DNA from 3 places in the Cryobacterium sp. TS_SC_7 genome. Region 1 is predicted to be linked to each of the others. Evidence: predicted binding sites of a transcription regulator. Region 1 holds the regulator's gene; each other region holds the start of a gene.

Evidence for each region. Region 1 encodes LexA, which represses DNA repair genes until DNA is damaged. Its sites were predicted from a motif close to TCGAACANNTGTTCGA; they were not measured.
Region 2: a site for LexA is predicted at 944-959, ahead of AC0J5J_RS05380 (DUF222 domain-containing protein). Genes of this name have one in related genera too.
Region 3: a site for LexA is predicted at 1,099-1,114, ahead of AC0J5J_RS13635 (DUF222 domain-containing protein). Genes of this name have one in related genera too.

The regions. Positions count from the first base shown of each region.
Region 1 covers NZ_CM149589.1:3,296,466-3,298,728, forward strand. Annotated here, with positions in the region: gene metE (5-methyltetrahydropteroyltriglutamate--homocysteine S-methyltransferase) at 1-959, shown strand, start outside; gene lexA (transcriptional repressor LexA) at 1,116-1,817, opposite strand; gene AC0J5J_RS15150 (LysM peptidoglycan-binding domain-containing protein) at 2,101-2,263, shown strand, end outside.
Region 2 covers NZ_CM149589.1:1,155,046-1,157,308, forward strand. Annotated here, with positions in the region: gene AC0J5J_RS05380 (DUF222 domain-containing protein) at 1-880, opposite strand, end outside; gene AC0J5J_RS05385 (YdeI/OmpD-associated family protein) at 1,330-1,998, shown strand; gene AC0J5J_RS05390 (biotin transporter BioY) at 2,066-2,263, shown strand, end outside.
Region 3 covers NZ_CM149589.1:2,963,173-2,965,435, reverse strand. Annotated here, with positions in the region: gene AC0J5J_RS13635 (DUF222 domain-containing protein) at 1-1,034, opposite strand, end outside; gene AC0J5J_RS13630 (GYD domain-containing protein) at 1,306-1,659, shown strand; gene AC0J5J_RS13625 (DUF7010 family protein) at 1,843-2,263, opposite strand, start outside.

The DNA of each region.
Region 1 (2,263 bases):
TCCGTCGGGCCCGGGCGCAATTACTCAAGGGGTCGCTGAGCACCGTTGACTATCGAGACCTGATGCGGGCCGAGATAGCGCGCGTGGTCACGGTGCAGGAAGAAATCGGCCTCGACGTGCTGGTGCACGGCGAGCCGGAGCGCAACGACATGGTGCAGTACTTCGCCGAGAATCTCGACGGGTTCGCCGTCACCGAGAACGGCTGGGTGCAGTCGTACGGCAGCCGGTGCGTGCGCCCCTCGATCCTCTGGGGAGATGTGTCCCGGCCGCAGCCGATCACGGTCGAGTGGTCGGCGTACGCCCAGGGTCTGACGCTCAAACCGGTGAAGGGGATGCTCACCGGCCCGGTGACGATCCTCGCGTGGTCGTTCGTGCGCGATGACCAGCCGCTCGGCGACACGGCCCGGCAGGTGGCCCTGGCGCTCCGCGATGAAATCGCCGACCTCGAGAGAGCGGGAATTCAGATCGTCCAGGTCGACGAGCCCGCACTGCGAGAACTGCTGCCGCTGAAGAAGGAGGACCACGCAGAATACCTCGACTGGTCGGTGGGCTCGTTCCGCCTGGCCACCGCCGGTGCGGCCGAGGCGACGCAGATCCACACGCACCTGTGTTATTCCGAATTCGGCGTCGTCATCGACGCGATCCGTAATCTGGACGCCGACGTGACCAGCATTGAGGCGGCACGGTCGCGCATGGAGGTCGTCGGGGATATCCAGACCTCCGGCTTCGACCACGGGATCGGCCCGGGTGTGTGGGACATCCACTCGCCGCGGGTTCCCAGTGTCGCCGAGCTGACCGACCTGCTCGAGCGGGCCGCCCGGGCCATCCCGTCCGGCCAGATCTGGGTGAACCCGGATTGCGGCCTGAAAACCCGGGGCTATGCCGAGACGGTGCAGTCTCTGCGGAACATGCTCGCCGCCACCCGCGCCGTGCGCACGCGCCTGGCCGTTCCCGCGTAGTCCGCGCCGGCCGCACCCACGCAGAAGGCCGGGCACGACACCGAAAAACGGTGTTCGTGCCCGGCCTCCTGAACCCTGTGGTGACCCGACAAATCAGAGTCTCCACGACGCTGGTCGAGCCTGTCGAGACCGCGAGACCCCGAGCCGTGATCCGGCCTACACCGAGCGCAGCACCGCCACGACCTTGCCGAGAATCTCGGCGTGGTCGCCGACGATCGGTTCGAAGTTCGTGTTGCGGGGGAGCAGCCAGGTGTGTCCGTCGCGCTGGCGGAACACCTTCACGGTGGCCTCGTTGTCGAGCATGGCCGCGACGATCTCGCCGTTCTCCGCGGTCTTCTGCTGCCGAACGACGACCCAGTCACCATCCATGATGGCCGCGTCGATCATGGACTCGCCCGTCACCTTGAGCATGAAGAGATCGCCCTTACCGACGAGCTGGCGGGGGAGCGGGAAGATCTCGTCGATCTGCTGTTCGGCGGTGATCGGAATTCCGGCCGCAATGCGGCCGACGAGCGGCACCATCGCGGCATCACCGACCTGGACCCCGGTGTGGAAACTCTCCGTGCCGGACGTGGCGTCTTCGGGCGACTGCGGAATCTCGATCAGAACTTCGAGGGCGCGGGGACGATTCGGGTCGCGGCGCAGATAACCGCTCAGTTCAAGCTGGTTGAGCTGGTGGGTGACGCTCGACAGGGAGGCGAGCCCGACGGCGTCGCCGATCTCGCGCATGCTCGGCGGATAACCGCGCTGGCTGACCGAGCGCTGGATCACGTCGAGGATGGCGAGCTGTTTCTCGCTCAGGCTCTTGCGCCGTCTGGTGCCGCCCTTGTCGCGGGGACCGCTGGTGTCTTGTGCCACGTTCGTCGCTCCTCGTGTTGAGTGGTGCGCTGGCAGCAGCCGTGACGGCGACCGTTTCACGCGAATGTCGGGGGTGCCTGATTGAGTTTCAAACAGACAATCGAAACTGTATCCATCTCACGCTCAGAAAACAAACATGTATTCGAGTGTGTCGGAAAAATCTTTTCAGAAAGTACCGAATAGGGCTTGATTGTTCGAAATATCGAATATACATTCGGAACATAAGTTCGCATCCGGCTCTCCCGGCCGAGAGCCGGATGCGTCTTCTTACAGGAGGTTGGATATGAGCACTGCACTTGATCTTGGCGCCCCCATCGCGACAGGGCGCAGCCGACTGCGTCTGACCCGGCGCGGTCGCGTTGTTTTCACGGCGCTGGCGGGCCTTCCGCTCGTGGCCGCGGCATTCGTCGTCGTTCTGAACGGCGGACTGGCAGCCGCCGAGAGCT
Region 2 (2,263 bases), 1.2 Mb from region 1:
ACTGCACGAGGGCGTCGGCGGCGATCTGCTCCGTGCTGCGGGGGTCGTCCTGCACACGTTTCGCCCACGCGGCCTTGTCCTTGTCGACGAAACGCACCCCGCCACGGCGAGGGCTGGTCACGGAGTCGAAAGTCGAGAGCACGAATTCGCCGTCTTCCGGGGCGAAGAGCCCATTCAGGCGAACCTTGCCGTTGCCGAGCCGGTAGACCCGCAGGAACCGATCGTCGTGCGCCTGCTTCTCCCGGGCGGCGATGCCGGCTTCGTCGAGCTGGTCGCGCATCCGCCGGGCGAGTTTGAAGACCTGATCGACATTCAGTGACGCGGCCTCAATGAGGAGGGACTCGAGGGCGGTGCCGAGCCTCTCGGCGGTGACCGCGGCATCGATCTCGCCGAGGCCGGTACGGATCGACTCGGCCGCATCGACCGAGAGGGTGCCGTCGGTGACGGCGTGGGCGATCGGCGCCTGCCACGGCACCTTCGCGGCGAAAGAAGCGACCGCGGCGGCATCCACATCGGATGATTCCACGGCAGCCTCGACCAGTTTCTCCGCCGCCTCAGCATCGGCCATCATCGTGCCGACCGCGACGAGCTTGAAGGCGTCGTTCTTCGTCGACCCGGTCACCGTCTGGATGAGTGCCTCGGGCGAGAGGAACCCCTGCTGCGCGGCCAGTCCGGAGTGCCCGAGCTCGGGTCGCGAGCGACGGGCGATGGTTGCCGCCATCCACGCCGACCGGGTGTCGAGGAGCCGCCGGGCGGCTGCGATCTGCTTCTGGCCGGCCAGCACCTCGGCATCGGGAAGAGCCTCGTAGTCGGCGCAGGAGGAGCCCAGGCGGGCGACGGCATCCGTTGCCGTTCTGAGATCATCTGCGGTGGTGGTCATGTGTCGAGAATACCAGAACTAGTAGGTGTAGTCGAGAGTCTATCACCAAAATTTGAACGAATGTAGAAGTCGTGTTCTACGAGGTCTCGACAAGCTCGACCACCGAAGGCGGGCCGCGAGGTCTCGACAAGCTCGACCACCGAAGGAGGGCCGCCGGGTCTCGACAAGCTCGACCACCGAAGGAGGGCCGCCGGGTCTCGACAAGCTCGACCACCGAAGGCGGGCCGCCAGGTCTCGACAAGCTCGACCACCGAAGGAGGGCCGCCAGGTCTCGACAAGCTCGACCACCGAAGGAGGGCCGCCGGGTCTCGACAAGCTCGACCACCGAAGGAGGGCCGCCGGGTCTCGACAAGCTCGACCACCGGAGGAGGGCCGTCGAAGGCTGCGAACCCCCGCGGCGGCGCAGGGCGGCGGTTGCCCCGGCGGCGAGGACCCCTACTATGGGCGCCATGGTCGCCCATTCCGACAAACCAGTACTGCTGTTCGCCACCACGGCGGAGTGGGCGGCGTGGCTGGAAAGTAATCTCAGGCACGACGGCATCCGGTTGCAGCTGCGCAAGAAGAACTCATCCGCGCCGGGGATCACCTATCCGGAGGCGCTCGAAGTGGCACTGTGCTTCGGCTGGATCGACGGGCAGTCGGGCGCCCTCGACGCCGACTACTTCCTGCAGGGATTCACCCCCCGGCGGGCCCGGAGCCTGTGGTCCCAGCGCAACCGGGATTCGGCCCTGACCCTCATCGCCGAAGGGCGGATGCAGCCGGCCGGGTTGGCGGAGGTCGACCGCGCGAAGGCCGACGGCCGCTGGGAGGCGGCATACAGCCAGAAGGAGAGTCCCGTTCCCGATGACCTCCAGGCCGCCCTCGATGCCAACCCGGCTACCGCAGAATTCTTCCGGACGCTCACAGCCCAGAACCGGTTCGCGATCCTGTTCCGCCTCGGCAGTGTGAAACGGCCGGAGACTCGCGCCGCGAAGATTACGACCTACATCGACATGCTTGCGCGCGGGGAGACGCTCTACCCGCAGAAACCCCGCCCAGCGGCCACCCCGACCTCGGCCGAGGGCGGGAATGGGAATGGGAACGGGGACGGAGACGGAGATGGAGACGGGCCGCTATAGAGTTCAGCAGCATTCTTTGTAGGTCTTCTTCGGGATCGGGGTGCCGCCGAATCCTAGATTGAAGGACATGACTGCCAGCACCCACCCTGCCCGCACCCCCGCCCCCCGCATCCTGAGCGTTCGAGACTTGGCGCAGATCGCCATCTTCGCCGCCCTCATCGCCGCGCTCGGCCTGCCCGGCGCCCTGAGCATCGGGGCCGTCGCCGTGCCGATCACCTTCCAGACCCTCGGGGTGATGCTGGCCGGTGCCGTACTCGGGGCGCGC
Region 3 (2,263 bases), 330 kb from region 1:
TGGGCGGCGGCTTCGCGGGTTTCGATTGCTTCGGCGGTCTCCGGGGCGGCCGGCTGTCCCGGCTTCAGGGCCTTCTCGGTCACGATCACCCGCACCGCTGGGCAGCGCCCGCCGAAGACCCGGCCCTGGTCGGCCTCACCGGCGATCTTCAGCAACTGCACCAGGGCGTCGGCGGCGATCTGCTCCGTGCTGCGCGGGTCATCCTGCACACGTTTCGCCCAGGCGGCCTTCTCCTTGTCGACGAAACGCACCCCGCCGCGGCGAGGGCTGGTCACGGAGTCGAACACGGACAGCACGAACTCGCCGTCTTCGGGTGCGAAGAGGCCGTGCAGGCGCACCTTGCCGTTGCCAAGCCGGTAGACCCGCAGGAACCGGTCGTCGTGGGCCTGCTTCTCCCGGGCGGCGATGCCGGCCTCGTCGAGCTGGTCGCGGATGCGGCGGGCGAGCTTGAAGACCTGGTCGGCGTTCAGTGACGCGGCCTCGACAAGGAGGGATTCGAGGGCGGTGCCAAGCTTCTCGGCGGTGACCGCGGCGTCGATCTGGCCGAGACCGGAACGGATCGACTCGGCCGCGTCGACCGAGAGGCTGCCGTCGGTGACCGCCCGGGCGATCGGCGCCTGCCACGGCACCTTCGCCACGAAAGCGGCGACGAGACCGGGATCACTGTCGGGTGCGTCCACGGCCGCCTCGACGAGCTTCTCCGCCGCTTCGGCGTCGGCCATCATCGTGCCGACGGCGACGAGCTTGAAGGCGTCGTTCTTGGTTGAGCCGGTCACCGTCTGGATCAGCGCCTCCGGTGAGAGGAACCCCTGCTGCGCGGCGAGACCGGAGTGGCCGAGCTCGGGCCGGGAGCGGCGGGCGATGGTCGCCGCCATCCACGCCGACCGGGTATCGAGGAGCCGCCGGGCTGCCGCGATCTGCTTCTGACCGGCCAGCACCTCGGCATCGGGAAGAGCCTCGTAATCGGCGCAGGACGAGCCCAGGCGGGCGACGGCATCCGTTGCCGTTCTGAGGTCGTCTGCGGTGGTGGTCATGCGTTGAGGATATCAGGAATAGTACGCGTAGTCGAGAGTCTGTCACATATTTGTGAGCTAGTTTTCGAAGTCGTGTTCTAAATGATCAGGGTCGGCATGCCGGGTCTCGACAAGCTCGACCACCGGGAGCAGGGTCGGCTCGCCGGGTCTCGACAGGCTCGACCACCGGGAGCGGGCTCGACCACCGGGGGTCTCGACAGGTCGCCGCGCAACAGGTCTCGGGCACTCCTCGGGATGCTCGAGACCTGAACACACAGGACGGTAGATAACCATGAGCAAGTATCTGCTCGAAGTGAATTACGTGAGCGAAAGAATCACAGGCCTGATGCGCGAAGGCGGCACCCGTCGCCGGAAGGCACTCGTCTCGGCTCTCACCTCGGTGGGCGGCTCGCTGGAGAGCTACTATTTCGCCTTCGGCGAGACGGATGTCCCCGGGATGATCGACGTTCCCGAGCCGTCATCCGCCGCGGCCCTCTCGCACATGATCAATTCCACGGGGTCCGTGACCCGGCCGACCGACCTCCCGGCCCGTTGGCGACCTGCGGTACTGGGTCGGCGACATCCGTTTCACTCCGCCCAGAAGCCTGAAACCACGACGACCAGCTTGCAACGTGGGCAACGGTGACAGGACTCGAGTCCCTCGGCCGTGTCCACACCGTCGGGGGCCATCTCGGTCCCGCACGCCGGGCACGCCGGGCCGTCTGCGTCAATGGCGCACTCATCCATCTGCCCAGTCTGCGGCATCCGTGCGGAACGCTACTGCCCGCATCCGTCGCACGCGCCAGCTGGAGGTCGCGAGCCCGCGTGTTCAGGCGCGGCGCCCGCTGCGCAGCAGGACCGGAGTGAAGACCAGGAAGACCGCGCCTCCGATCCAACCGCTGACGGCGCCGATTCCGGGCACGAGGAACATGCCGATTGCGCCCAGGGCCACCAGCGTTCCGCCGAGTACCGCGAAGATCCTGGTGCCGTACAGGGACACGAAGACGAAATAGTGCGCCCCGACGATCAGCAGCGACGCCGGAAAGAACAGAACCGGTTCGTACGTTCCCAGAGCGATGGCGACGAGCAACCCGACGGGCACAGTGAACGCGGATTGCATGGCGAGAGCGTTCGACGGATGCCCCGCGGGGAGGGGGATCCGCCCGGGCATCATCCGCAGAATCACGGCGGACAGCGGAAAGATCAGCATGCCGCCAAAAAAGAGCGCCACGATGGCCGCGCCGGGCGAT